Regions from separate parts of the Mycolicibacterium fallax genome, predicted to be linked through region 2. Evidence: riboswitches for the same ligand, from Rfam matches in the RefSeq annotation. Region 2 holds a riboswitch; the other holds the start of a gene.
The links. A riboswitch is a leader RNA that binds a small molecule or an ion and turns the genes downstream of it on or off. The one in region 2 is predicted to bind S-adenosylmethionine.

Region 1 (14,511 bases), 190 kb from region 2:
CACCGAGCGACTGGCCGCCGAACTTGCCGGCGCCGAGGGGGTTCTGCCCGGCTACGACACCGTCGACGACACCGAACAGCCCCTGGCACTTGCTCGCCACCTGGCGCCGATCATCGAGCACTCGATGCGGGGCTTGCGGTCCGTCGAGGACCGACAGCAGCTGGTGAGGGACATCCTCGCGGTGCTCCCCGATGCCGAGGCGCCTGAGCACGCCCTGCACCCGCACCTGCCTGGCCGCATCAGTCGACTCGACCAAATTGTTGCCGCCCGTGATGGTGGCGCCCAACGGTTGCCGCGGCCAGCGACCCCATTTTCAGACGCCGCGCTGATGACCAACGCGCGTAACGAGCCGAACTTGGCCGCCGAACTGCGCGCGGAACTGGCTACCGCCGATCACGTTGATCTGTTGTGTGCCTTCGTGAAATGGCATGGGCTTCGGGTGCTGGAAAACGAGCTCAAGCTACTGCGGGAACGCGGTATTCCACTTCGGGTGATCACCACGACCTATCTCGGTGCCACCGATGCCCGTGCGCTAGACGCTCTGGTCAACGAGTTCGGGGCCGAGGTGCGGATCAACTACGAGACGGACCACACCCGGTTGCACGCCAAGGCCTGGCTGTTGCGGCGCAACACCGGCTTCCACACCGCCTACGTCGGGTCCAGCAACCTGTCGCACGCCGCGTTGGTCGACGGCTTGGAATGGAATGTTCGGCTTTCCGCAGTTTCCACCCCTCACCTGTTGGAGAAGTTCCGCGCCACGTTTGACTCCTATTGGACCAACCGGGCATTCGAGCTCTACCGCCCCGAGGACGATGGCGAGCGCCTGACGGTTGCCCTCGAAGTTGCCTCGGGAACACGGCAGCGCGACACCACCGTCATCACTCTGTCCGGGCTGGAAGTCACACCGAAGCCCTTTCAAGCGGAGATCCTGGAGCAGCTCGATGCGGAGCGCAGCTTGCATGACCGTCATCGCAATCTGGTCGTCGCGGCGACCGGGACCGGCAAGACGGTCGTCGCGGCGTTGGACTACCGGCGATTGTTAGCGTCCGCGAACCGGGACCTGCGCCTGCTGTTTGTCGCGCACCGCAAGGAGATCCTGCAGCAGGCCCGGCGGATGTATCAGGAAGTGCTCACCGACGCCACGTTCGGGGAACTGCTGGTTGACGGAAACACACCCACCCGCTGGACGCATGTCTTTGCCAGTGTCCAATCGCTTTCGGCAGCACGCTTGGCCACCCTGGACCCGGCGCACTTCGATGTCGTCGTCATCGACGAGTTTCATCACGCCGAGGCGGCCTCCTACCGCCGGTTGCTCGACCATGTGCGACCCAAAGAGATGCTCGGTCTGACCGCCACTCCTGAGCGCTCTGACGGCACCGATGTCCGCAGCTTCTTTGGTGGTCGGGTAGCGGCGGAGCTGCGCCTGTGGGACGCCCTGGAGCAGGACCTGCTGTGCCCATTTCAGTACTTCGGAATCTACGACGGAACTGATCTTGCCCGGATCGCCTGGCGGCGTGGCAGCGGGTACGACTCGACGGAACTGGGCAATCTTTACACCGCCGGCGATGCGCGCACCCGCATCATCGTGAAGGAGCTTGTCGACAAGGTTGGCGACGTTTCTTCCATGCGTGCCTTGGGATTCTGCGTATCGGTCGCCCATGCCCACTACATGGCCGCGCGATTCAACGAAGCGGGAATCAGCGCGACCGCGGTGTCGGGCGACTCGTCGAGTTCGGAACGGGAGCAGGCCCTCGCGGCACTGCGGAGACGCGAGATCAAGATCGTGTTCGCCGTCGACCTGTTCAACGAGGGTCTCGACATCCCCGACGTCGACACCGTGCTGTTCCTCCGCCCCACCGAAAGTGCGACGGTGTTTCTGCAGCAGTTGGGGCGTGGGTTGCGGCTGGCGCCAGGCAAGACGGTCCTGACGGCCTTGGACTTTGTCGGGCATCAGAACAAGGACTTTCGATTCGACCTGCGGTTCCGTGCCCTAACCGGCGTCGGCGGGAAACAGTTGCAACGCCAAGTTGAGCGGGGTTTTCCGTTCCTCCCTTCGGGCAGTCAGATCGTGTTGGACTCCGTAGCGCAAGACATTGTGCTGGACAGCATCAAGCAGCAGGTGGCGCCGCGGCGCGCCACACTGATCGCCGAGGTGCGCGATCACCCGGACCGCAGCCTTGCCGGTTACCTGGACAACTGGGGCCGTGGTTTAGCAGATGTCCTGAGGAAAGACCGATCCTGGACATCCCTATGCCGCGATGCCGGAAAGCTGAGCCCAGAGCGGGGGCCGTTGGAAGCCGATCTGGTCAAGCGGGTTCGGGCTTTCGCCCACGTGGACGACCCGGTGCGGCACCAGTGGTATCGCAGATTGCTGGCTGGCGAGCAGCCGCAGAGCGAACTCGAACTGCGGGTCGCCGCGATGTTGTTCTTCTCCCTGTTCCCGAACGGCGGCGAATTCGATAGCGCGGCGGCGGGACTTGCGGCCCTACGCGGCGAGGCCATCGTGGACGAACTCCAGCAGGTCGTCGGCATCGCCTTCGATGCCGCGCGGCGGAGCACCACCGGACTGGGGTTCCTCGATGCCGAACTCGCTGATGTGCCCCTGCAATTGCACGCCAGCTACCTGCGCGAGGAGATTCTCGCCGGGTTGGGCTGGGCGTCGCAGAAGCGAACTCCAGCGACGATGCGTGAAGGCGTGGCGTGGTGTGAGGGCGTCAACGCTGACGCGTTCCTGATTACGCTGAACAAGTCCGACCGCGACTACTCACCCACGACGATGTACCGCGATTTCGCGCTGAGCCCCGAGCTGTTCCACTGGGAGTCGCAATCAACCACGTCGGATACCTCGCCGACTGGGCGGCGGTACATCAATCACCGGCAGGGTGGCTCGCGGATTCTGCTGTTTGTGCGGGCGACGAAGACGGATGCCTTCGGTCCCGCGCCCTACGTATTTCTCGGGCCGGCCGACTACGTGACCCACGAGGGATCCCGGCCGATGGCGATTACCTGGCGCCTACATCGACCCATGCCCACCGAGATCTACCTTGGCGCGCGTGCGGCGGTTGCTTGAGCGGTGCTTCGTGTGTCGGCGCGATGCTGATCGCAACTGCATCCTGCGTGATGCAGTGGGGTATCGCCACGCTCGTGCGTCCGTTCAACCTCTTTGTCGGAGGCATGGTCTAACGTCAGTTTCGACTCATCAACAAGGGGGGGATCCGGATGCGTCGACTGATTTTGTTGACGGTTGCCACGGCCGTGACGCTGGCGGGGTGCGGCAGCGAGCAGGCCGACAGTTCGCCGTCGACCGTGACGGTTCGGGAGACCGTCACCTCGGTCGCGGCCGCACCGACGGAGGACACCGAGGCGCCGACCTCGGTGGTGGTGCCGACCTCGGCGCCGACGCGGAGTTGGACGATGCCGGATCTGACCGGACGGAATCTGCAGGCGGCGCAGGACGCCATCCAGGCGCTGACCAATGACGAGGTGTTTTTCACCAGCTCGACCGACCTCACCGGCCGGGGGCGGAACCAGGTGCTGGACCGCAACTGGCAGGTGTGCACGTCCACGCCGGCGCCCGGGGCGACGTTCACCAAGGACACCGCGATCAATTTCGGTGTGGTTCGCGTCGACACCGAGCGCTGCCCGTGACCGAGGTGGCGTCGGCCGGACTTGTCGGTGCCGTCGGTATAATGGACATAGCTTCACGAGTTGCCGTCGCAAAGCTCCGACTTGATGGCACGCCAACCCCACGCTCGTTGGGTGGCTCGGATGACGAAGCGGCCGACCCCGACCGGGATCGGCAAGAGCGCCTCCCGACGGAGGCCCGACCCTTCGGGAGTCCGGCAATGTCCACGATTCACTTCCGCGGTTCCTAGGAACGCGCCACCCGGTGCACCCGATTGGTGCCCGCCGGCCACGCGAACCCGTGCCGCCACTCCGGTGGCGGTACGGGTCCGTCAGAAATTCAATGCAGTGAAGGGGGATGAACATGACACACAACAAATTTGACGGCTACGACATCATCGGCGACATCCACGGATGCGCGACCGAGCTGGAGTCACTGCTGACCCGGCTGGACTACCGCCAGGGCGACGACGGCGCCTACCGGCATCAGAGCCGGCAGGCCCTCTACGTCGGCGACCTGATCGACCGCGGACCCGAGCAACTGCGGGTGCTGCGGATCGTCAAGGACATGGTGGACGCCGGCGCCGCCCAAATGGTCCTCGGCAACCACGAATTCAACGCGATGGCCTATCACACCGAGGATCCGGCCAAGCCCGGAAAGTACCTGCGCCCGCACGGCGACCCGGAAAACGGGTGGTCGGAGAAGAACGAGCGCCAGCACAAGGCGTTCGTGGGGCAGGTCCGCGGGAAATACCGGAAGCGTCACCTGAAGTGGTTCTGGACCCAGCCGCTGTGGCTGGACCTCGGCGAGATCCGGGTCGTGCACGCCTGCTGGCACCCGGACTCGATCAGCCTGCTGGAGAGCGCCCTCGGCGGCGACCGGTTCCGCACCGTCGCCCAGCTGGCGAGGGCCTCGGATCCCGGCGACGAGCTGTACACCGCGGTCGAGACGATCCTCAAGGGCCCCGAGATCAGCCTCGTCGACCACGGGCAACCCGCCTACCGCGACAAGGACGGCATCGAGCGCAAGCGTGCCAGGATGCGCTGGTGGGACCCGGCGGCGGTCACGCTGCGCGATCTCGCCGAAATGGGAAACTTTCGCGCCACGGACGGAACCAAATATCCGCCACTGCCGAACACCACTGTGGCGGAATCGAACTCGCACCGCTACACCGATCAGGTGCCGGTGTTCTACGGCCACTACTGGCGCCGCGGAAAAGAACCGATCCGCCAACAGGACTGGACGGACTACACCGCGTGCGTCGACTTCAGCGCGATCAAGAGCAACGTCCTGATGGCCTACCGCTGGTCGGCCGGCGAAGGTCGCATCGACCCGAGCAACTACGTGTGGGTCGCGGCACGTGAATTCACCACCGAAGGGGAAGCGAAATGAAACTCACCAGCCAACAACTTGATCGGGCCTGCGGGGCGCTGCTGGCCACCGCCGCCGGGGACGCGCTGGGCGCCGGCTACGAGTTCGGGGCGCCGATGCCGCCCGAGACGCCGGTCGCCATGATCGGCGGCGGCCTGGGGCCGTTCGCGCCGGGGGAGTGGACCGACGACACCTCGATGGCGATCGCCATCGCCGAGATCGCCGCCACCGGCGCCGATCTGCGCGACGAGGCCAGCCAGGACCGGCTGATCGACCGCTGGAACCAGTGGCGCGCGGTCGCCCGCGACATTGGGGTGCAGACCTCCTCGGTGCTGAGTTCGGCCGCCAGGTCCGGCAGCACCGCGGCGGCCGCCCGGGAGGCGGCGGCTTCGCATCACCGCAGCGGGGGACGCAGCGGCGGCAACGGCTCGCTGATGCGCACCGCGCCGGTCGCGCTGGCCTACCTCGACGACGAGGCGGCCCTGGTGCAGGCGGCCCGCGCCATCAGCGTGCTGACCCACTACGACCCCGAGGCGGCCGACGCCTGCGTGCTCTGGTGCGCGGCCATCCGGCACGCGGTCCTCACCGGCGAACTGGACGTACGGATCGGGCTGGGGCACATCGACGCCGAGCGCCGAACGCTGTGGGAGGACCGGATCGTCGAGGCCGAGAACTCCCGGCCCCGCGACTTCACCCGCAACGGCTGGGTGGTGCACGCGCTGCAGGGCGCCTGGTCGGCGATCGTCACCACCGCGGTGCCCGGCGACGACCCGGCCGCCGGGACGTTCCGCGCCGATCACCTGCGGTTGGCGCTGGAAGCCGCGGTGCGCGGCGGGCATGACACCGACACCGTCGCGGCGATCGCCGGCGGCCTGCTCGGTGCGGCCCACGGGGCCTCCGCGGTTCCCGCGCACTGGCGGCGGATCCTGCACGGCTGGCCCGGCCTGCGCACCCCGGACCTGATCCGGCTGGCCACCGCCATCGCCACCGGCCCGTTGCACTCGCCGGTGGACTACACCGGCTGGGGCGGCACCGAGGCACTGGCGCGCCATCCGCACGACGACGGCGTATGGATCGGCGGGGTGGACGCGCTGCTGCATCGACCCGACGGCGTGGATGCGGTGGTGTCGCTGTGCCGCATCCCCGAGGTCGAGTTGGGCGGGGTCGAGTGCGTCGAGGTGCGCCTGATCGACCGGGTGGACGCCAATCCACACCTGGACTTCGTGCTGCTCGACTCGGTTCGGGCGGTCGAGGAGTTGCGGGCCCAGGGCCGAACGGTGTTGCTGCACTGCGTCTCCGCCCAAAGCCGCACGCCCACCGTCGCGGCGCTGTACGGGGCGCGCCGGGCCGGAATCGGCGTCGGCCAGGCATTGGCCGAGGTGCTGGCGGCCCTGCCGGCCGCCGACCCGAATGCGGACTTCCGGGCGGCGCTGCGCCGGCTGGATCCGGACACGGATTGATCATCACTTAGCGAAAAACACCCGGGGGGGAAAGTAGGAATGGCGAACTTCGAATTCAGCAATGACAGTTATGCCGAGCATGTTCATCGGGTCGAGGCTGCGCTGGAATGGGCACGGTCGAAAAACATCGACACCCGAACGGAATTCGGCCGGGTCGTCCGCGGGTGGGTGCTCTGGCCGCCCGAACGGCGCGCCGATCAGCGGCGAGTCCTGGACTATCGGTGGGCGAGCCAGGCGTCGACGGCCGGGCGTGAGGGACGGTTTGTCTACCTGTGGGGCATCCCGTGTGCCGGCAAGACGACCTTTCGCCAGGATCCGGAGCATGGGCTGACGGAGGGCTTCGTCGTCGTCGACCCCGACGAGATCGCGGAGCTGATGGTCACCTCCAACCTCGGGATACCCAAGGGCGCAATGTCGCCGATGGAGACCGTTCCGCTGGTCTACGAGGAGGCCTGGGAGATCGCCCACCGGCTGATGCTGGCGAGCATCCGCTTCGGCCGCAACGTCCTGATGGAGATGGCGGTCCCGGCCGGCTGGAAACCGAGCCACGATGATGCCGATCCCCTCGTGCACACCGTGTTCATCGAAGCATCGGTCAAGACCGCCGAGGAACGGATGGTCAGACGGCACCGCAGCTACGAGGAGCAGTTCCGCAACGGGCACTGGTGGGGCGCCACCCTGCTGCCGAGCGGTGTCCTCGAATCCTTCGAGGAACCGGAACTGTCGAGTAAGGGTCCGGCCGAAGAATCCAACGGCGTTGGTAGCCAAAGGGATTCGATCAAGATCCTGACCGAACGCTATGAGCACGACCGGGACCTGCAGGCCCTGACCGACGGCGTGCTGGGCCGTTGGGATGCCCGCAGCGGCGTCGTGGAGAAGCCGGCCGACTGGGCCGAGGTCTATCACCGCAGCGCGCGGGTCCCCGAGGACGACGACCTGATCTGGCTCAGCGTCGCCGAGGACAACGGCGTGCTGACCGTCGATCAGGTCAACGGGATCTTCACCACGCTGCTGGCGGCGGCCGACCGCGACGAAGGGCCGGCCGATGAGTGATGACCGCACACCGAAGGGCGATCGGATCGCCGTTGCAGAGGAGCTGAAATGAACCGCGAAGAATGGGTCGAGGGTCACCTGAGCGCCGGCCATCATCCGAATCCGGCGCCCACCCAGGAGAATCCGGAGCGGTGGGACTGCGACTGCGGAAACATCTGGCGCATCCTGACGCCGGCCCAGATCGAGCGAAAGTTCGCCCATCTCAACGCGGCCGCTGCGGAACGACAACGACAGCTGCGCCGAGTCGACCGCGCGACGGCCCGCCCGACCGGTGAACTGCTGGACCACCTCGAGGTACTGCTGGCCAACTGGGAGGACGGCACGGAACTGCCCTACGGCGCACTGCCGACGGTGGCCCGCGGGTTCGCCGCCCAGCTGCGGGAGGCGATCGAGGACGACGGCAGCGAAGGACGCACGTGAGGCTGGTTCCCTGGCGATACTGGAACGATGCCGCAGCATTTCGATGCCCCAGAACAGCCGGCCCGGCACAGCGCCGGCTGCGGAGGTCCTGGGGTGGGTGATGATCCGCTGCTGCTGGGGCAGCGGGTCGTCGCGATATTGGAAACGGGTCAGCGAACGGCGACGTACAAGCTGGCGGCACTGCGGGCGCTGATCGATCACTGCGTGGAGAATCTCCCCGCGCAATCGTCCGACACCCTCACCGTTCCGATTCCGGATCTGGCGGCCCGGGTGCTCGACTCCTACTGGCCGCAGATCCGTCCCTTCGAGGGCCGCGAGCTTCGGCAGATGAACGGGAAGAAGGCGCGGATCATCGATGCCACCCGTCGGCTGTGGGTGGCCGCGGGCCAGCCGCGCCGATCGGTTGACGTCGTAAAACTGCGTGCGCCTGATGAATACCAGCGCGCCATCGACGACATCACCATGTGCCTGGCGCAACAACCGCTGTATCGATTGCAGCGTCTGCCCGGTGCCGACGGCGAGGACGCGTTCCTCTACGACGACTCCTTCCTGCACGACAAGGTGTCTCGGAAAGTTCTCGAGGAGCATTACTTTTCGATCGTTCTGAAGCCGGGCGTTGCGCACGGACTTGCGCGGCTGTCCGGACTGCTCAGGCCGGCGCTGGAGATCATGTGGGTGGACGACGTTCGCCGAATGAACAAGTTCCTCGAAGACGGTGTTCCCGATATCGCGGGCCACCTGTTCGGACGAACACGCCAGGCACTCGCCGCGGTGCGTGAGCCCTTCAAGGACGCTTTCGGCCCGTACTGCTTCTACTGCCAGGCCGGCCTACCCGCCGGCAGCCCCATCGACCACGTGCTGCCGTGGTCGCTGGTGGGCATCGATGGCCTGGCGAACCTGGTGCTGGCCTGCCGGCGGTGCAACGGCGACAAGAGCGGCTCGGTGCCTGCCGTCGGGCTCGTGCATCGGGTGCTTGACCGCGACCGGCAGGTCCTCGAAGCGATCGCCGACGACATTCAGTGGCCGGTTCAGCACGACCGGGTGGTTGCCGCGGCTCGGGGCATCTACCGCGGTCAACCCGCCGGCGTGCCCACCTGGGCTGGGTACCGGCGGATCCAGCGCCTCGATGTCGCATTCCCGCCCGGTTGGCCAACCAGCCCCGAACCCGGGTAGCCGACGGCGTCGGCCGGCCCGGCCAGGCCCGCCGTCGGCGGAGAAACCGCGGGTGCGGTCAGGGCAGCCCGGCGCGGTCGAATTCCTGCTGCAGCCGAGGCCGACGCCGGTGCGCCTCGCGCAACTCGGCGACGTAGTCGTCGACCGCGGCGGACTGGTCGGTCCCGGCGGCAATCTTGCGCATCTTGGCCAGCCGGCGTGCGGCGCGGCGGTACTGCTGCGCGTCGGCCGAGACGAGTGCACCGTCGACCAGCCGACGGTGCACCGGCAGGGTCGCGACCGGATCGATCTTCTCGTAGGACTTGACCAGTTCGGCCCAGAGGCTGTCGTCGTCGAGTGCCAGCGAGTGCGCCAGCTCCCACGCCAGGTTCGCGTTCTTCAGCGTGTGCAGTGCGAACTGGACTGCGTTTCTTGGGCTCTCGGACAGGGTGGTCATGACCTCCTCGGCGTACGACGGCCACTCACCGCCGGCCGTCTTGTGCAGCTGGGCGGCCGTACTCGAGGATGGCCAGCACCGGAACACCGTCAGCCGGGCGTCGAGTTCCTCGGCGGGTCGGTGCTCGGAGAGCAGCCGGCACCAGAAGTCGGCGGCCTTGAGCGACTGGTGCCACGGACCGATGTCCACGCCTTGGCGGGCCCAGTCGATCGCCAGGTCGAACTCGCCGATCTCGGTCAAGGCCTCGGCGGTGTCGACGAACCACGCGGCGACACGGCGATCCCGGGCGTGGGTCCGGATGACCGCATCGACGTCGTGATCGAGGACCGCCAGTCGCCGGTCATTCCATTCCACGACCCACCGAGCGCCTCGGTCCGGGTCGGGGGCCAGGAGATCCCCGGGGTCTGGGCTCAGCCCCGTGCGTACCTCCATGAGCCTGGCCCGATACTTCGCCATCCCGGCGCCGCCGAGCGCCGGGGCGTAGGCGACGGGATCGAGTTCGAAATAGTCGACGTCGCCGTCGAACTGGAACTTCATCATCCAATCGACCAACCTGGCCGCCGGCACGCGGGCGGCCGCCGCGGCGGTGGGGTGCAACGCGAGCAACCGCCGGCAGGCGTCACCGATGATCCCCGCCGAGTCGTCGGCCCGCGCGATCACCCCGATCGCACTCGCCAGCGCCTTGTGCGTGACGGTGTAAACCTCGGCCGGATCGGTCGAGGAGATGGCCGACTCCAGAATGTCGATGGCCTCGTGCATCTGGTGGCCGTGCTGGTTGGCGCTGCTGTACCGATGGAGGTCGGCGCGGGTGCGGATCAGCGGGAGGACCGCGTCGGCCAGGGAAACGTCCATGCGCTCATCATTCCTGGGGACACCGAGTTCGCGCGGGCGGTGTCCGGCCGAAGGACGTTCGGGCCGATTGTCAGACCGTCGTCCTAGAGTGCGTGCCGGGCGAGGACGAGGAATGCCGGTCGTGAGAAAACGCCGACCGGAGTGACATACCGCGCTTCGATGACAATCGGGACGAAGGGGGAGATCAGTGGCCGACGAGTTTGTCCACCGCGACGAAATTCTGGGGTTTCTGCGACGCGCAAATTGCCACTACGGCAACACGGTGCGCGACCAGGAAGAAGGGCTGAGCGAGAAAGAAGCCGCGCTGAAGCGCAAGGTTCAGCCGGACCGCATTAGCGAGTTGCGGGGCGAAGTCCGCCACGTCGTGGATGGTCGACTCTCGAACGGCTCGCGCCAAGCCGACTACGAGCAGGCCGTGCTGCGCGCCCTGCTGCACTTTCCCGCAGAGCTGTCCGGCGGCCTGCGCCAGTACATCGACAGCCGGCTGGCGCGGATCAAGGCGGAGCACCGGCCGAATCAGCTGTTTGAGCCGCTTCGCTGCGATGGGCGAAGCCGTCGACCGTCCAAGCAACCCGAGGCGCGCAACGTCTGCGCGCAATGCCACCAGGAGCACGCCGGCGAGTGCTGGTGAGGCCGGCAATCCGGTCGCCCGGACTCTGTCTTAGCAGCGGTTCTGGGCCGCGCGGGGGCGCACCCAGGCGCCCGTGAACCTCACGCGGCCCGCGGCCGAAACTGATCAAAACTGCGCTCGATGACCGTCCCGACGGAAAACACCGACGCGATGATCAAGTTGTCGTCGACCACGTCTTCGGCCCATTCCACCGGCCAGCCGCCGTCGTCCAGGCTCATCCGCATGGCGTCGATGAGCTCGGCGCGGGTCAGCGGCAGGTCGGCCACCTGCGCCGTGGTCGTGGCCCGGTGGGACGCGGCGCCGGCGAAACCCCGGCTGCAGCCGCATTCGTCGTTGGGGTCGCGTCGGTCCCGATCGCACGGGTCCTGGACCCAGACGGGCTCCCCGCTGACGCAGTAGCAGTAGTCGTTGCTGCGGGCGCCCTGGGTCAGTGCTGTTGCGACGAGGATCTTCATGGCACACCTCCTGGTTGGTGCCGAGATTACGACCGGGCACCGACAGCTTTCCTGCGCTGATCTGGGCACCCCGGTGTGACGTCCCGCCGGGGTACTTTCGAGAGATATGGGCCGGATCATCTATGACGCCGCGACAACGCTGAACGGGTGGATCGCCGACGAGAACCATTCCCTGGACTGGCTGTTCGCCGTCGAGGGCGGCGCCGCGCCCACACCGGAGCAGTACCCGGCCGACGCCGCAGTGCTGGTCGAGGGATCCCACACCTACGAGTGGGTGCTGCGCAACGAGAACCTGATCGCCGAACCGGCCAAGTGGCAGAGGCTCTTTGGCGACAAGCCCACCTTCGTGTTCACCTCCCGCGAGCTGCCGGTGCCCGACGGCGCCGACGTGCGGCTGATCTGTGGCGAGGTGACCGACGCGCTGCCGGCCCTCCCCGCGGCCGCCGGTGCCGGCGACATCTGGGTGATCGGCGTCGGCGACCCCGGCCAGCGCGCCATAGGCTCGAGACCATGACCGCGAACCGGACACCGCGGACGGCGATGATCGCCGCTGCGCTCGCCCTGACGATGTGCGGCTGCACGCGGGTCGTCGACAGCGGCGAACCCAGCACAGTGCCCAGCCCGGCGTCGACGGCGGCGCCGATTTCCGAACTTCAGGTCAACGACCTGCTCAGCAAGCGGGCCGGCCACGGCGACGGCGACCTGTTCTCCGTCGTCGACCCCGAGCGGTGCGCCGGGGCCGCCCGGGAAGTGGACCCGCCGCTGCTGCAGTCACTCGGGCCGCTGACCTCCACCGGCGGACACTGGATGACCGAGGTGGGCCGCACCGTCGTCGAGGAGATGGTGGCCGTCTATCCGTCGGGCTTCGACCCGGTCGCCGCGATGCGCAGCACCCGGGCGACCATCGAGTCGTGCGTGGGGACCACGATCACCGTCACCACGCTCGACGGCGACGTCGACCCCTTCGAGGTGCAGGCCGGCGCCGAGTCACCGACCGCGGTGCTGTGGGCGCTGCGCAATCCGGACTGGAACTGCGACAACGCGTTCGTGGCCGCCCACAACGCGGCGATCGAGATCACCACCTGCAGCAGGTCCGGTGGCCACGACGTCGCGGCGCTCGCCGAGCAGGCCCGCCAGCGCATCGAGGCGCTGGCCAACGTCGTCGCGTAGCTCCTCGGGCGGGCACGTCGGGTGTCGCCGATGGCCCGGACCGGCCGGCGTGTGGTGACCGCCGCGCTCTCATCCACGGACATCGGTTGGTTGGCGGCGGTTGCTCCGAGCGCAGGGCTCTCCGATATGCAGCGAGCGATCCTGAACGCCGGCCTTGCTGTCACCGACGGCCGAGGGGCCTCAATGCGCTCGTTCGGGTCGGCCGACTCTCCAGTGAGGGAGGGCGGGGCCGTCGAAACACGCGGTATCGACGGTCTGGCCAAGGTCGGTAGGGCGACGTGAAGGCCTCTGACCGCTCAAACTATGAATCATCGCTCAAACTATGAATCACACTGTGACACTGTGACGAGAACGGGCTGCCAGACTATAAATCGTCTCGGGCCGTCCTTGCGGAGAGTAGCGGGAAGCCGGTCAGGAGCTGTTGCAAGTGCATCACCTGTCGGGGGATGAACTCCGCGATGGTGAGCCCGACGATGTCCACGGCCCCCTCGACGTCCTTGACGATGCGCCGCGCCTGGGCGCTGGTGAGCCCGTCCGGTTCGATACCAAGCGCGAGCACGACCTCGTTGCTGTCGATTGCGTCAAGGTCGAAGTGAACGGCCACCCGCGAGCAGCCGGTGGCCGCGAGCCAGTTGAGCAGGGGCTCAGTGGACGTGCGAAGCTCGTCGGGGCCGAATGAGCGGATGCCCCATTCGGCCACGTTCGGGAAGTCGTCCTCGGTCCAGGAGTGCAGCCCCACGAGGGCGACCCGGTCCGGCGAGACGTTCGCCGGGAGCAGTTCCTGTACATCGGAGTCGCCGTGGCCGGTGAGCGTGGCAACGGCCATCGCGTGGTAGCCCGGGTACTCACTTTTCGGGGTGCCGATGTCGGGGTGCGCGTCGATCCAGACGACCGCCAGGTCGTCGCCGTAGCGGCAGGCGAGCTCGGTGAACGGTGCCACGCTCACCGAACACTCGCCGCCCAAGGTCGTGATTCGCGCCGGGTCCTGCTCGCGGATGACTCTGAGGGCGCCTGCGAGCTGGTCCAAGATGACCGCCTTGGCCTCGACACCGCCGTGCTCCTCAAGGCCTTGGTCGGACAGTGTGACCGGCGCGGTCGCGGTAGGCCCGTCGTGCGGCGGCAACACCGCTTCGAGGATGGCCGTGCCCACGCTGTACCCGCGGCGGGCGACATCGAGGGGAAATTCGGGTGCGAACGCCTGGACGCTGGATTTGCCCGCGCCCTGCCACTGGGGCCAGATGAGGCGGAGGTGGACGTCGTCGTGGTCAGAGTCTCCGGTCGGCGACGGATCGAGGCAGGTTATGGAGTCTCCTTGGGTGTCTCGGCAGGCTGGCATGCTACGCCGCGACGTCCGAGTGCGTACCGGATGTGGGTGCACGCGAACCACTCCGCGCTTCGCGTGCACCGAAAGTGACAGCACCGTAGGCAATTTCAGAGCGTGGCAACAGGTGGCGCGCGGTGCTGGAATCGGTTGACGGGCTGGCTCCGGCCTGCACGTGATCGCCCGCTTGGGTGCCGAACTCGGCGTCGTCGAGGAGCTGGCCGGCGTGGGAATGTCACGACCGCCGCCGGCTGTCGGAGTCCGCCGATAGCATCCAGGCAGACCGCTGCTGGGGGAGCGCGGGAAAGGGGGCAAGGGTGGCCGAGGGGTCCAAGAGCGGCTGCGGAGGCAGCGTGTTGTTTTCCCTCGTCGTGGTGGTGACGGTGATCAGCGCCATCCCGAAGGAGATCTGGATCATGATCGGCATCGGCGTCGGCATGGCCCTGCTGGCGTGGGCCGCCCACGGCATCGCCAAGGCCGTCGAGAAGAACAAGCTGGAGACCGCCGAACGCCAACGCCGGCAGCGGGCCGCCGAAGCGGCCGA
Region 2 (14,511 bases):
GCCGCGCGGTGACGTAGGCGAACACCATCAGGCCGAGTACCGGGCCGAACGTCGCCCCGGCCGGGCCGGTGAGCACCGACTTGAGGTAGATCGAGGCGACCTGCTTGAACGCCTCGAAGCCGACGGCGGCGATCAGCCCGGCCCGCAGACAGGACCGCAGGCTGGCCGATTCGCGTGGCAGCCGGGCGATCATCCAGGTGAACAGCGCCCAGCCGACCAGCACCGACATCACGATCGACGCCGCCCGCAGCGCCGCCGAGGTCAGCGGCGAGTCCGGCACCCCGGCCCAGCGCAGCAGGTCGGCCAGCAGCGAGGTGCTGCCGAGGGCGGTCAGCCCGATGGTCAGCCCGAGCGCCACCCCCGCCGAGGCCAGCGCACCCAGGTCCGACAGCTTGCCGCGAATGAAGGTCGGCTTGACGGTGCGCTGGCTGCCCCACATCTGGGTCAGCGCCTCCCGGACGTTGTTCATCCAGCCCAGCCCGGCCCACGCCGCGGTGGCCAGGCCGATCACCCCGACGGAGGTGCGCGAGGCGATCGCGGAATCCATCAGCGCGATCAGCTGCTCCCCCAGCTCCCCGGACACCACGCCCTTGATCTGCCCCTCGATGCTGTCGAGCAGCTCGGGGTGGTTGACCAGGATGAAGCCGCCGACCGCAAACGCCACCATCAGCAGCGGGAACAGCGAGAAGATCGTGTAGTAGGTGATGCCGGCGGCGTAGAAGTCGCCCTTGCTGTCGTTGTAGCGCTGCTGGGCCCGCCAGACATGGTCGAACCAGCGCCAGCGGGCCCGCAACCGAGCCAGGACGCCCGGGCGCGCTGCCGTCTCCGGCAGCTCCGCTCGCGCGTCCGTCGTTGTCATCTCAGGACCGTCGGGGCAGCAATCCGAGCGCGTCGTAGGCCCGGGCGACGGTCCGCTCCGCGACCTGTCCGGCCCGCTGCGCTCCGGCGGCCAGGATCGATTCCAGTTCGGCGGGGTCGGCCAGCAGCTCGGTGACCCGGGCCCGGATCGGCGTGACGTACTCGACGACGACCTCGGCGGTCTCCTTCTTCAGGTCGCCGTAGCCGCGCCCGTCGTAGCCGGCGACCAGCTCGGCCACCGGGGTGCCGGTGACCGCGGACTGAATGGTCAGCAGGTTGGAGATGCCGGGCTTGTGCTCCGGGTCGAAGCGGATCTCCCGCTCGCTGTCGGTGACGGCCGAGCGGATCTTCTTGGCGATCCGGGCCGGATCGTCGAGCAGCGCGATCAGCCCGGCGTCGGTGGCCGCGGACTTGCTCATCTTCGCCGACGGGTCGGCCAGGTCGTAGATCTTGGCGGTGGCCTTCGGGATCAGCGCGTCGGGCACCACGAAGGTGCCCGGGAACCGGGCGTTGAACCGTTGCGCCAGGTCGCGGGCCAGCTCCAGGTGCTGGCGCTGATCCTCCCCGACGGGCACCAGGTTGGCGTCGTAGAGCAGGATGTCGGCGGCCATCAGCACCGGGTAGGTGAACAGCCCGACGGTGGTGGCGTCGGCGCCGTGCCGGACCGACTTGTCCTTGAACTGCGTCATCCGCGACGCCTGCCCGAAGCCGGTGAAACACCCCAGCACCCAGGCCAGTTCGGCGTGCGCGGGCACGTGGCTCTGCACGAAGACGGTGGCCCGGGCCGGGTCGATGCCCAGCGCCAGGTACTGCGCGGCGGTGGTCAGGGTGCGGCGGCGCAGCTCGGCGGGATCCTGCGCGACGGTGATGGCGTGCAGGTCCACCACGCAGAAGTACGCGTCGTGATCGTCCTGCATGGCCGCCCACTGCTTGACCGCGCCAAGGGCATTGCCCAGGTGCAGCGAGTCGGAGGTGGGCTGGGCTCCGGAGAAGACGACCTGCTTAGCGCTCATGATCCGACGATCTTGTCACGCTGCCCCGGCCCGGCGGCGTCGGCCGGGCGCGGGGCGTACTCGACGGTGACCGGCGCGTGGTCAGACCAGCGCAGCGCGTAGGCGCCCGGGCGTTCGGTGCCGCCGGCGATCGCCCGGCCGGCCAGCCCGGCGGTGGCCAGCTGGTAGTCGATCCGCCAGCCGGCATCGTTGTCGAAGGCCTGGCCGCGCCAGCTCCACCAGCTGTACGGGCCGGTGACCTCGGGGTGCAGGGTGCGCATCACGTCGACCCAGCCGCCGGACAGCCGGTCGGCGACCCAGGCGCGTTCCTCCGGCAGGAACCCGGCCTTTTTCAGGTTGCCCTTCCAGTTCTTCAGGTCGGCCTCGGCCGGGGCGATGTTCCAGTCCCCGCACAGCACCGCGTCGGGACCCCCCGACCCCGCCCGGGCGGCCAGCTCGGCCATCCGGGCCTCGGTGGCCGCCAGGAAGCGTTCCTTCTCGGCCTGCCGCTCGGTCAGCGCCTCCCCGGTCGGCACGTAGATGCTGGCCACCGTCAGCGGCTGGCCGCCGTCGTCGAGGTCGACCTCCAGGTAGCGGCCGTGGTCGGCGAACTCGTCGTGCCCGCAGCCGGCCCGCACCTCGGTGATCGGGACCCGGGACAGCACCGCCACCCCGTTGCGGCCCTTGCGCTCCGACAGCGCCGAGGCCAGCTGCCAGCCGTCGGCCAGCGCGGGGGCCAGCGCCTCGGTGAGCTGACCGTCGTCGGCGCGGGTCTCCTGCAGGCACACCACGTCGGCGCGGGTTTCCTTCAGCCAGGCCAGCAGCCCGGGATTGTCGGTGGAGCGCTCCCGGACCGCGGCCCGGATGCCGTTGACGTTGACGGTCGTGACGATCACGGCCGTCAAGGTTAGGTCACCGCCGCGACCCGGCCCCGGCCCGATACCGGCGGTACCGGCTGATTGCTACTGTCAAGGAATGAGGCCCGTGCGCGACGCCATTCACCTGGGATCCGGCGAACCGGTGCTGCTGCTGCACCCGTTCATGATGTCGCAGAACGTCTGGAAGGACGTCGCGCCAATGCTGGCCGACACCGGCCGCTACGAGGTGTACGCCCCCACCATGCCCGGCCACAACGGCGGGGTGAAGGCCCGGATGTTCCTCGACACCAAGGAACTCGCCGACGACGTCGAGCGGCGGATGGACGAGCTGGGCTGGCCCACCGCGCACATCGTCGGCAATTCGCTGGGCGGCTGGGTGGCCTTCGAGATGATGCGCCGCGGCCGGGCCCGCACCCTGACCGCAATCGCCCCGGCCGGCGGCTGGCGACACTTCTCCCCGGTCAAGTTCGAGATCGTGGCCAAGTTCCTGCTCGGCTTCCCGGTCTGGATCATCGCCAAGCTGCTGGGTGCCGGGCGGGTGCTGAAGTTCCCGTTCACCCGCTGGTTCGCCAGCGTGCCGATCAGCGCGACGCCGCAGGCCCTGCCGGAGGCCGACCTGCCCGCCATCCTCGACGACGTCACGCACTGCGCGGCCTACTACCAGCTGCTGGTCAAGGCACTGCTGCTGCCGGGACTGCAGGAGCTGGCCAACGCCGACGCCCCGACCAACCTGGTGCTCTGCGAGAAGGACCGGGTGCTGCCGCACCCGCGGTTCGCCCGCCAGTTCATCCGCGAGCTGCCCGCAGACACCGTGGTCACCCGGATGGACCGGGTCGGCCACATCCCGATGTTCGAGGACCCGGCCCGCACCGCGGCGCTGATCACCGACTTCATCGAGGCGAACCGGGTTCCGCCGGCCGCCGAACAACCCGCCTGAGAAGGCACCGAGCTGGCAGAGTTTCACCGGATTGCGATACTCTGCATATCGGTCATGAGCGCCAGCATCAAGCCCCGGCTTGCTGGCCGGCAACCCTCCACCGCGGTGGGGTGCCCCGGGTGATGACCAGGTTGAGTAGCCACGGCTACGCGGCAAGCGCGGGTCCGACCATTCTCCGGGCCCCATAGAGACAAGGGAGCCTGATGCGGTCCGATATGTGTCCCTGCTGAGGTCAGTCAATCCACATCATTTGACCCCCGCAAGGAGAAGTTCGTGTCCACCCCCACCACGGCCGACTGGTCGTTTGAAACCAAGCAGATTCACGCCGGCCAGCAGCCCGACCCCGCCACCGGGGCGCGCGCGCTGCCGATCTACCAGACCACGTCGTATGTCTTCAACGACACCGACCACGCCGCCGCGCTGTTCAGCCTGGCCGAGCCGGGCAACATCTACACCCGGATCATGAACCCGACCGCCGACGTCGTCGAGCAGCGGATCGCCGCGCTCGAGGGCGGGGTGGCCGGGCTGTTCCTGTCCTCCGGGCAGGCCGCGACGACGCTGGCGTTGCTCAACGTGGCCGGTGCCGGAGACCACATCGTGTCCTCACCCCGGCTCTACGGCGGCACCTACAACCTGCTGCACCACACGCTGCGCCGGCTCGGCATCGAGATCAGCTTCGTCGCCGATCCCGACGACCCGCAGTCCTGGGCCGCCCAGGTCCGGGAGAACACCCGGGCGTTCTTCGGCGAGACGATCTCCAACCCGCAGGGCGACATCTTCGACATCCCCGGCGTCGCCGAGGTCGCGCACGCCGACGGCATTCCGCTGATCCTGGACAACACCATCGCCACGCCGTACCTGATCCGGCCGTTCGAGCACGGCGCCGACGTCGTCGTGCACTCGGCCACGAAGTACCTCAGCGGGCACGGCACCGCGATCGCCGGGGTGATCGTCGACGGCGGCACCTTCGACTGGACCCAGGGCAGGCACCCCGGCTTCACCACCGGCGACGACAGCTACCACGGCGTGGTGTACGCCGACCTGGGCGCACCGGCGTTCGCGCTCAAGGCCCGGGTGCAGCTGCTGCGCGACCTGGGCTCGGCCGGGTCGCCGTTCAACGCGTTCCTGGTGTCCCAGGGCCTGGAGACGCTGAGCCTGCGGGTCGAGCGGCACGTCGCCAACGCCGCGCGGGTGGCGCAGTTCCTGGCGGACCGCGACGAGGTCACCGCCGTGCACTACGCCGGGCTGCCGAGCTCGCCGTGGCACCAGCGGGCCCAGCGGCTGGCGCCGCGCGGCACCGGCGCGGTGCTGGCCTTCGAGCTGGCCGGCGGGCTGGCGGCCGGCAAGGCGTTCGTCGACGCGCTGACCCTGCACAGTCACGTCGCCAACATCGGCGACGTGCGCTCGCTGGTGATCCATCCGGCCTCGACCACCCACCAGCAGCTCTCCGAGGCCGAACAGCGGGCCTCCGGCGTGACGCCGGGCCTGGTCCGGCTGGCCGTCGGGATCGAGGGCATCGACGACATTCTGGCCGACCTGGAGCGCGGCCTGGCGGCCGCCGCGACCGCCGCCTAGGGGCGAGAGGTGACCATTTCCGAGATCCCAACCACCGTGGCCCTGCCGGCTCAGGGCGAGGTCGGCATCGTCGACATCGGTGAGCTGAAGCTGGAGAACGGCGCGCTGCTCGACAACGTCAGCATCGCCGTGCAGCGCTGGGGCGAGCTGTCCCCCACCCGGGACAACGCCGTCATCGCGCTGCACGCGCTGACCGGCGACTCGCACGTCATCGGGCCCGCCGGCCCCGGGCATCCCACCCCCGGCTGGTGGGACGGGATGGCCGGCCCCGGCGCGGCGATCGACACCGACCGCTGGTGCCTGATCGCGACGAACGTGCTGGGCGGCTGCCGCGGCTCGACCGGTCCGGGCTCGCTGGCCCGCGACGGCCGGCCGTGGGGCTCCCGGTTCCCGCAGCTGACCATCCGCGACCAGGTCGCCGCCGACGTGGCCGCGCTGGCCGCGCTCGGCATCACCGAGGTGGCGGCGGTGCTCGGCGGTTCGATGGGCGGTGCCCGGGCACTGGAATGGGCGCTGGCACACCCGGAATCGGTGCGTGCGGCGCTGGTGCTGGCGGTCGGTGCGCGCGCCACCGCCGACCAGATCGGCACCCAGAGCACCCAGATCGCGGCGATCAAGACCGACCCGAACTGGCTCGGCGGCGACTACCACGGCACCGGGCGGCGCCCGGACGCCGGCCTGGAGGTGGCCCGCCGGGTCGCGCATCTGACCTACCGCGGCGAGGTCGAGCTCGACGAGCGGTTCGGCAACGCCGCGCAGGGCGGTGAGGATCCGCTGACCGGCGGCCGGTACGCCGTGCAGAGCTACCTGGAACATCAGGGCGCCAAGCTGGTCAACCGGTTCGACGCGGGCAGCTACGTCGCGCTGTCCGACGCGCTGAGCAGCCACGACGTCGGCCGCGGCCGGGGCGGGGTGGCCGCGGCACTGGCGGCCTGCCCGGTGCCGACGGTCGTCGGCGGGATCACCTCCGACCGGCTCTACCCGCTGCGGCTGCAGCAGGAGATCGCCGAGCTGCTGCCCGGCTGCGCCGGCCTGGACGTCATCGACTCCCCGAGTGGGCACGACGGCTTCCTGATCGAGGCCGACGCGGTGGCGGCGCTGCTGCGCCGCACCCTCGAGCTGGCCGGGCAATGAACGCAACGCCGCGCTCGCTGTCCTTCGGCTCGCAGGCCGCGGCCTACGAGCGGGGCCGGCCCTCCTACCCGCCGGAGGCGGTTGACTGGCTGCTGCCCACCGGCGCGCGCACCGTGCTGGATCTGGGCGCGGGCACCGGGAAGCTGACCACCCGGCTGGTCGAACGCGGCCTGGACGTGGTGGCCGTCGACCCGATCGCCGAGATGCTCGAGGTGCTCTCCGCGTCGCTGCCGGACACCCCCGCGCTGCTCGGCACCGCCGAGGAGATCCCGCTGCCCGACGACAGCGTCGACGCGGTGCTGGTCGCGCAGGCCTGGCACTGGGTGGACCCGGATCGGGCGATCCCGGAGGTGGCCCGGGTGCTGCGGCCCGGCGGCCGGCTCGGCCTGCTGTGGAACACCCCGGATCAGCGGCTGGGCTGGGTCCGCGAACTCGGCGAGATCGTCGGCTTCGACCACGATCCGCTCGATGCACATTCCGGGCTGCCCGCGCCGTTCGCCGAGGTGGCCCGGCACCGGGTGGAGTGGACCAACTACCTGACCCCGAAGGCGCTGATCGACCTGGTTGCCTCGCGCAGCTACTGCATCACCTCGCCGGCGGAGGTCCGGACCCGGGCGCTGCAGGGGGTACGCGATCTGCTGGCCCGGCACCCGGCGCTGACCAACTCCCCCGGCGTGGCGCTGCCCTACATCACCACCTGCGTGCGCGCCGACCTGCCCGCGGGCGACTGACCGCGGCGACCGGTCCGGGCGCGGTCAGCTGGTCCCGAGCGGGTCGATGGTCGCGGCGATGAACATCATCGCGGTCGCGGCACTGGCCATGGTGGCGAAGTCCAGCGCGCGGGAGCGGATCACCAGCAGCCCGGCGGCCTCCTCGCCGAGCAGCAGCCGCAGCCCGGCGCCGACCGCCACCCCGATGCCGATCAGCAGCGCACCGCGGCGCCAGAACCCGGCGGCGACCAGACCGAACGCGCCGACGAAGATCAGGAACACGCAGATGATCGGCCACTGCCGACGGACCCCGGCCTGCCAGTTCCAGCCCGCGGCGGTGTTCACCCGAGCGACTCGGCGCGCTCGACGACGTTGGTGAGCAGAAACGCCCGGGTCAGCGGGCCGACGCCGCCCGGGTTGGGCGAGACGTGGCCGGCCACCTCCCACACGTCGGGGTGCACGTCGCCGGTGAGCTTGCCCTCGACCCGGGACACCCCGACGTCGACGACGGCCGCGCCGGGGCGAACCATGTCGGCGGTCACCAGGTGCGGCGCCCCGACGGCGGCGACGATGATGTCGGCCTGCCGGGTCAGCGCGGGCAGGTCGGCGGTGCCGGTGTGGCACAGCGTGACGGTGGCGTTCTCGCTGCGCCGGGTCAGCAGCAGCCCCAGCGGGCGCCCGACGGTGACGCCACGGCCGATCACCACCACGTGCGCGCCGGCGATCGGCACGTCGAAGCGGCGCAGCAGCGCCACGATGCCGCGCGGCGTGCACGGCAGCGGCGCCGGGGTGCCGAGCACCAACCGGCCCAGGTTCGTCGGGTGCAGCCCGTCGGCGTCCTTGTCCGGGTCGATGCGCTCCAGCGCGGCGTTCTCGTCGAGCTGCCGCGGCAGCGGCAACTGCACGATGTAGCCGGTGCAGGCCGGGTCGGCGTTGAGCTCGTCGATGGCCGCGTTGAGCTGCTCGGTGGTGGTGTCGGCGGGCAGGTCGCGGCGAATCGAGGTGATGCCGACCTTGGCGCAGTCGGCGTGCTTGCCGCGGACGTAGGCCTGCGAGCCCGGATCGTCGCCGACCAGGATGGTGCCCAGTCCGGGGGTCCGGCCCGCCGCCGTCAGCGCCGCCACCCGGGCGGTGAGGTCGACGAGGATCTCGTCCCGGGTTGCCTTGCCGTCGAGCACCATCGCAGTCACGGCCGCAATTCTGCCACCGGTGCCCGCACCCGCCGCGATTGACACCGGTGGCGTCACCGTGTTGGAGTGCGGAGGTGAACACCAGCCCAAATGTGTTTAGTCCGGCCAAACTGGGTCCGATCACGCTGCGCAACCGCGTGATCAAGGCCGCCACCTTCGAGGCATCCACCCCGGAGGCCCTGGTCACCGACGATCTGATCACCTACCACCGGCGCCCGGCCGCCGGTGGCGTCGGCATGACGACGGTGGCCTACTGCGCGGTCACCCCGGGCGGGCGCACCGACCGCAGACAGATCTGGATGCGGCCCGAGGCGGTGCCCGGACTGACCCGGCTGACCGAGGCCATCCACGCCGAGGGCGCGGCGATCAGCGCGCAGATCGGCCATGCCGGCCCGGTCGCCGACTCCCGCTCCAACCGGGCCGACGGGCTGGCCCCGGTCCGGTTCTTCAACCCGATCGCGATGAAGTTCGCCCGCCGCGCCACCCGCGACGACATTCTCGATGTGATGGCCGCGCACGCCAACGCCGCCCGGATCGCCATCGACTCGGGGTTCGACGCCGTCGAGATTCATCTCGGCCACAACTACCTGGCCAGCTCGTTCCTGTCTCCGCTGATCAACCGCCGCAAAGACGAGTTCGGTGGGTCGCTGGAGAACCGGGCGAAGGTGGCCCGCGGGGTGGTCCGCGCGGTCCGCCAGGCGGTCGACGAGTACGGCGGCGGCAAGATCGCGGTGACCGCCAAGCTGAATATGTCCGACGGCGTGCGCGGCGGGATCAACCTCGACGAGTCGATCCAGACCGCGCGCTGGCTGCAGGAGGACGGCGGCCTGGACGCCCTGGAGCTGACCTCGGGCAGTTCGCTGCTCAACCCGATGTACCTGTTCCGCGGCGGCGCCCCGATCAAGGACTTCGCCGCCGCGTTCTCCCCGCCGATGAGCTGGGGGATCCGGATCAGTGGCAAAAAGTTCCTGCGCGAGTACCCGTACCAGGAGGCCTACCTGTTGAAGGAGGCCCGACGGTTCCGCGCCGAGCTGACCCTGCCGCTGATCCTGCTCGGCGGGATCACCAATCGCGAGACGATGGACCTGGCGATGGACGAGGGCTTCGAGTTCGTCGCGATGGGCCGCGCGCTGCTGGCCGAGCCGGATCTGCTGAACCGGATCGAGGCCGACGGCCGGGTGCGTTCGGTGTGCAACCACTGCAACGAGTGCATGCCCACCATCTACAGCCACACCTACTGCACGCTGACCGGTGCGCCGGACCGGTAGCCCATTGGGCAGCCGTTAAGGTTGGTCGCGATGACTGGATCCGCCGCGCCCACGTTGACCGTTCGCTACGACGGCTCGCAGCGCAACTTCGCCCCCGGCAGTGACATCGTCGTCGGGCGCGATCTGCGCGCCGACGTTCGAGTCGCCCACCCGCTGATCTCCCGCGCGCATCTGATCCTGCGCTTCGACAACGGCCGCTGGGTCGCGATCGACAACGGGTCGCTCAACGGCATGTACCGCAACGGCCAGCGGGTGCCGACCGCCGACATCCACGACGGCGCGGCGCTGAACCTGGGCAACCCGGACGGCCCGCTGCTGTCCTTCGAGGTGGGCCGGCACGTCGGCTCGGCCGGCCGGACGCCGACGACGGCGGTGCCGGTGGTCGGCGGCTATCCGCCCGCGGGCGGCCCCGGCTACCCGCCCGGCGGCCCCCGCCCGCCGTTCCCGCCCAGCGGCGCCCAGCCGCAGTACCCGACCGGCGGCCCCCGCCCGCCGTTCCCGCCCAGCGGCGCCCAGCCGCAGTATCAGACCGGCGCCCGCCCGCAGTACCCGACCGGCGCCCGGCCGCAGTACCCGCCGAGCGGGCAGCTGCCGCCGCAGAACCTGCCGCCGGCCCCCGGCAACACGCCGACGATGATGGGTCCGGCGGCCACCCCGCCGCCGGCCGGCGGCGACGGCGCCAACCTGGCCACCAGCATGCTCAAGATGCTGCGGCCCGGCCGCACCCCGGCCGCCCCGCCCGGGTCGATCAAGATCGGTCGCGCCACCGACAACGACATCGTCATCCCCGACGTGCTGGCCTCCCGCCACCACGCCACCCTGGTGACCACGCCGGCCGGCACCCAGATCCTGGACAACCGCTCGATCAACGGCACCTTCGTCAACGGCCAGCGCGTCGAGTCGGCGATGCTGCGTCCCGGCGACACCGTCACCATCGGCAACATCGACCTGGTCTTCGACGGCGCCACGCTGGGCCGTCGCACCCAGACCGAGGCCGACACCAAGACCGGTGGCCTGGAGGTCCGCGGCCTGACCTGGACCATCGAGGGCAACAAGACGCTGCTGGACAACATCTCGGTCACCGCCCGGCCGGGCACCCTGACCGCGGTGATCGGCCCGTCCGGCGCGGGCAAGTCCACCTTCGCCCGCCAGGTCGCCGGCGTCACCAGCCCGACCACCGGCACCGTCAGCTTCGAGGGCCACGACATCCACGCCGAGTACGCCTCGCTGCGCTCCCGGATCGGGATGGTCCCGCAGGACGACGTGGTGCACGGCCAGCTGACCGTGCACCAGGCGCTGATGTACGCCGCCGAGCTGCGGCTGCCGCCGGACACCACCAAGGAAGACCGCGAGCAGGTCGTCGCGCAGGTCCTCGAGGAACTCGAGATGACCAAGCACCGCGACACCCGGGTGGAGAAACTCTCCGGCGGCCAGCGCAAGCGCGCGTCGGTGGCCATGGAGCTGCTGACCGGCCCGTCGCTGCTGATCCTCGACGAGCCGACCTCGGGCCTGGATCCGGCGCTGGACCGCGCGGTGATGACGATGCTGCGCCAGCTGGCCGACGCCGGCCGCGTGGTGCTGGTGGTCACCCACTCGCTGACCTACCTGGACGTCTGCGATCAGGTGCTGCTGCTGGCCCCGGGCGGCAAGACCGCGTTCTTCGGCCCGCCGTCGCAGATCGGGCCGGAGCTGGGCACCACCAACTGGGCCGACATCTTCTCCACCGTGGCCGCCGACCCGGAGACCGCCGGGCGCCGGTACCTGGAGCGCTCCGGCCCGGCACCGGTGGCACCGCCCACCCAAACCCCATCGGATCTCGGCAAACCCGCCAAGACCAGCCTGATCCGGCAGTTCTCCACGGTGGCCCGCCGCCAGGTCAAGCTGGTGCTCGCCGACCGCGCCTACACCGGCTTCCTACTGTTTCTGCCGTTCATCATGGGCGTGCTGTCACTGTCGGTGCCCGGCGGCGGGGAGAACGACAAGAGCGTGGGCTTCGGTCAGGCGGTGCCGGCCATTCAGGGCGGCGCGGCGCCGAACGAGCCGGGCCAGATCCTGGTCATGCTCAACGTCGGCGCGATCTTCATGGGCACCGCGCTGACCATCCGCGCGCTGATCGGCGAGCGGGCGATCTTCCGCCGCGAGCAGGCCGTCGGGCTGTCCACCACCGCCTATCTGGGCGCCAAGGTCGCGGTGTTCACGGTGTTCGCGATCGTGCAGTCCTCGATCGTGATAACCATCACCCTGATCGGCAAGGGCTGGGGTCCGGGCGCCGTCGAGCACGGCGCGTTCTTCAGCAACCGCAGCCTGGAGATGTACGTCGACATGTCGATGACCTGTATCGCCGCGGCGATGACCGGATTGGCACTGTCGGGCCTGGCCAAATCCGCCGAGCAGATCATGCCGCTGCTGGTGGTGGCGGTGATGAGCCAGCTGGTGTTCTCCGGTGGCCTGATCCCGGTGACCGGGCGGGTGGTCCTGGACCAGCTGTCCTGGGTCACCCCGGCCCGCTGGGGCTTCGGGGCCTCGGCGTCCACCATCGACCTGACCCGGCTGGTCGGGCCGCCGCTGCTGCCCGACGACCCGTTCTGGCATCACACGGCGGGCGCCTGGTGGACCAACATCGGCCTGCTGATCCTGCTGTGCGTGGTCTACACCGGGTGGGTGCGCTGGCACATCCGGCTCAAGGGCGAGGGCACCCTGCTGCGCCGGGTCACCAAACGCGCGGTCAGTTAGCGCCGACGACCAGCCCGTGCGCGACGGCGTAGGCCAGCGCCTGGTCCACGTCGATCCGCGCCCCGCGCAGCGACGCCGTCGTCCACAGGTCGGCGCCCACCCGGGCGCCGCGCAGGTCGGCGCCGTCCAGCCGGGTGCCGACGGTCCGCGCCCCGGACAGGTCCGCCCCGGTCAGGTTCGCCTCGCGCAGGTCGGCCTGCACCAGCGAGGCCTCCCGCAGCCGGCAGCCGGACAGATCCGCCTTGCGCAGATCGGCGCCGCCGAGCACCGCGAGGGTCAGATCGACCTCGTGGAAGGTCACCGGGCGCAGCCGGCAGTCGCCGAACACCGCGCCGACCATTGAGCAGCCGGTGAAGCTGGACTGCCACAGCGTGGCCCGGGTGAAGACGCAGTTGCGAAACGCCGAGCCGACGTGGTGCGAGTCGGTCAGGGTGGCTCCGGTGAAGTCGCAGCCGTCGAACACCGTGCGTTCGGTGCGCAGCCCGGCCAGGTCGTCGTCGCGGAAGTCGGCGCCGGTGAACTCCCGGTCGGTCCATTCGAGTTCGGCCATGCTGACATCATCGTCGACATGTTCCGTGTCCTGTTCCACAGCCCCCGGATCGCCCCCAACACCGGCAACGCGATCCGGATGGTCGCGGGCACCGGGGCCGAGCTGCACCTGGTCGAACCGCTGGGCTTCGACCTGTCCGAGCCGAAGCTGCGCCGGGCCGGGCTGGACTACCACGACCTGGCCTCGGTGACCGTGCACGCGTCGCTGCCCGCGGCCTGGCGGGCACTGATGCCGGCGCGGGTGTTCGCGTTCACCGCCCGTGCGCAGACGTCGTTCACCGACATCGCTTACCGGCCCGGGGATGTGCTGATGTTCGGACCCGAGCCCACCGGCCTGGACCAGCAGACGCTGGCCGACCCGCACATCAGCGCGCAGGTGCGGATCCCGATGCTGGCCGGCCGGCGGTCGATGAACCTGTCCAACGCCGCGGCGGTGGCCGCCTACGAGGCGTGGCGCCAGCAGGGTTTCGCCGGCGCGGGGTGAGCGACCGCGGGCGCTACCAGCTGTTCCAGTGCGTGAGGTCCGCGGCGGGCAGCCGCTGCACCTTCCGGAAGTCGGTGCCCTTGGTGTAGGCGATCGGGAACAGCCCGCCCTGCGCGTACTGCTCGAACGGGATGCCGAGCAGCTCGGCGGCCTGCCGCTCGCCCTCGCCCAGCAGGTGCAGCGTGGTCCACGACGAGCCCAGCCCGCGGGCCCGCAGCGCCAGCATGAAGCTCCACACCGCCGGCAGCAGCGAGCCCCAGTAGGAGGCGGTCAGCCCGGCCTCCGCCCCGTCGGGCCGGCCCTCCAGGCACGGGACCATCAGCACCGGGGCCTTCTCGAAGTTCTCGCTGAGGTAGCGGGCCGAGTCCTGCACCTTGGTGATCTGCTGATCGCGGATGTCGCCGCGCTCCGGGCTCGGCAGGCTCAGGTACGGCGTCGCGTTCATCCGGTAGATGTCGGCCAGCGCCTTCTTCTTGTCCGGGTCGTCGACGAAGACCCACTGCCAGCCCTGGGCGTTGGAGCCGGTCGGCGCCTGCAGGGCGATGTCCAGGCACTCCATCAGGATCTCCCGCGGCACCGGCCGGTCGAAATCGAGACGTTTGCGCACCGAGCGGGTGGTGGTCAGCAGCTCGTCGTTGGTCAGTTCCAGGGTCATGCCTGTGAGATTACCGCCCGCACCACCGACCCAGTGAACACATTGCCAAAGTTGTACACAATGCTCAGCGGAAATCCCGCGACCGCGACCCCACCCCCAGCTCCAGCCGGGCCATCGCGTCGGCGATGACGGTGACCGCGCCGCTGGCGTTCTGCACGATGCCGCGGATCTCCAGCGCGACCGCGGTCTGCGCCAGCCGCCGGTAGCGCGCCCACACCCCGGGCGAGCACAGCACGTTGACCATGCCGGTCTCGTCCTCCAGGTTGACGAACGTCACCCCGCCGGCGGTGGCCGGGCGCTGCCGGTGGGTGACCGCCCCGGCCACCAGCACCCGGGTCCCGTCGGGCACCGACGGCAAGGCCGCGGCGGGCAGCACCCCGCGCTCGTCGAGCACCCCGCGCAGGAACTCGGTGGGGAAGCTGTCCGGACTGACCCCGGTGGCCCACACGTCGGCGGCGGCCAGTTCCAGCCGGCTCATGCCCGGCAGGCTCGGCGCGGCGGCGACGGTGCCGATCCCGGGCAGCCGGTCGGGCCGTTCGGCCGCGGCC

Region 1: another riboswitch for S-adenosylmethionine. It lies ahead of G6N10_RS08920 (metallophosphoesterase); the one in region 2 lies ahead of G6N10_RS09810 (bifunctional o-acetylhomoserine/o-acetylserine sulfhydrylase).

Annotation. Positions count from the first base shown of each region.
Region 1 is NZ_AP022603.1:1,878,407-1,892,917, reverse strand. It holds gene G6N10_RS08930 (DEAD/DEAH box helicase) at 1-3,070, shown strand, start outside; gene G6N10_RS20370 (hypothetical protein) at 3,220-3,648, shown strand; SAM riboswitch class IV at 3,700-3,812, shown strand; gene G6N10_RS08920 (metallophosphoesterase) at 3,989-5,017, shown strand; gene G6N10_RS08915 (ADP-ribosylglycohydrolase family protein) at 5,014-6,456, shown strand; gene G6N10_RS08910 (hypothetical protein) at 6,496-7,509, shown strand; gene G6N10_RS08905 (hypothetical protein) at 7,558-7,929, shown strand; gene G6N10_RS08900 (HNH endonuclease) at 7,957-9,102, shown strand; gene G6N10_RS08895 (DUF6880 family protein) at 9,161-10,390, opposite strand; gene G6N10_RS08890 (hypothetical protein) at 10,578-11,021, shown strand; gene G6N10_RS08885 (DUF7715 family protein) at 11,102-11,476, opposite strand; gene G6N10_RS08880 (dihydrofolate reductase family protein) at 11,583-11,990, shown strand; gene G6N10_RS08875 (sensor domain-containing protein) at 11,987-12,646, shown strand; gene G6N10_RS08870 (arginase family protein) at 13,011-13,796, opposite strand; gene G6N10_RS08865 (hypothetical protein) at 14,321-14,511, shown strand, end outside.
Region 2 is NZ_AP022603.1:2,070,033-2,084,543, forward strand. It holds gene yhjD (inner membrane protein YhjD) at 1-859, opposite strand, end outside; gene trpS (tryptophan--tRNA ligase) at 861-1,871, opposite strand; gene G6N10_RS09800 (exodeoxyribonuclease III) at 1,868-2,746, opposite strand; gene G6N10_RS09805 (epoxide hydrolase EphH) at 2,826-3,665, shown strand; SAM riboswitch class IV at 3,716-3,830, shown strand; gene G6N10_RS09810 (bifunctional o-acetylhomoserine/o-acetylserine sulfhydrylase) at 3,879-5,240, shown strand; gene metX (homoserine O-acetyltransferase MetX) at 5,250-6,374, shown strand; gene G6N10_RS09820 (class I SAM-dependent methyltransferase) at 6,371-7,105, shown strand; gene G6N10_RS09825 (DUF3017 domain-containing protein) at 7,130-7,429, opposite strand; gene G6N10_RS09830 (bifunctional methylenetetrahydrofolate dehydrogenase/methenyltetrahydrofolate cyclohydrolase) at 7,426-8,274, opposite strand; gene G6N10_RS09835 (NADH:flavin oxidoreductase) at 8,349-9,542, shown strand; gene G6N10_RS09840 (ATP-binding cassette domain-containing protein) at 9,573-12,275, shown strand; gene G6N10_RS09845 (pentapeptide repeat-containing protein) at 12,268-12,825, opposite strand; gene G6N10_RS09850 (tRNA (cytidine(34)-2'-O)-methyltransferase) at 12,844-13,308, shown strand; gene G6N10_RS09855 (nitroreductase family protein) at 13,322-13,963, opposite strand; gene G6N10_RS09860 (error-prone DNA polymerase) at 14,028-14,511, opposite strand, start outside.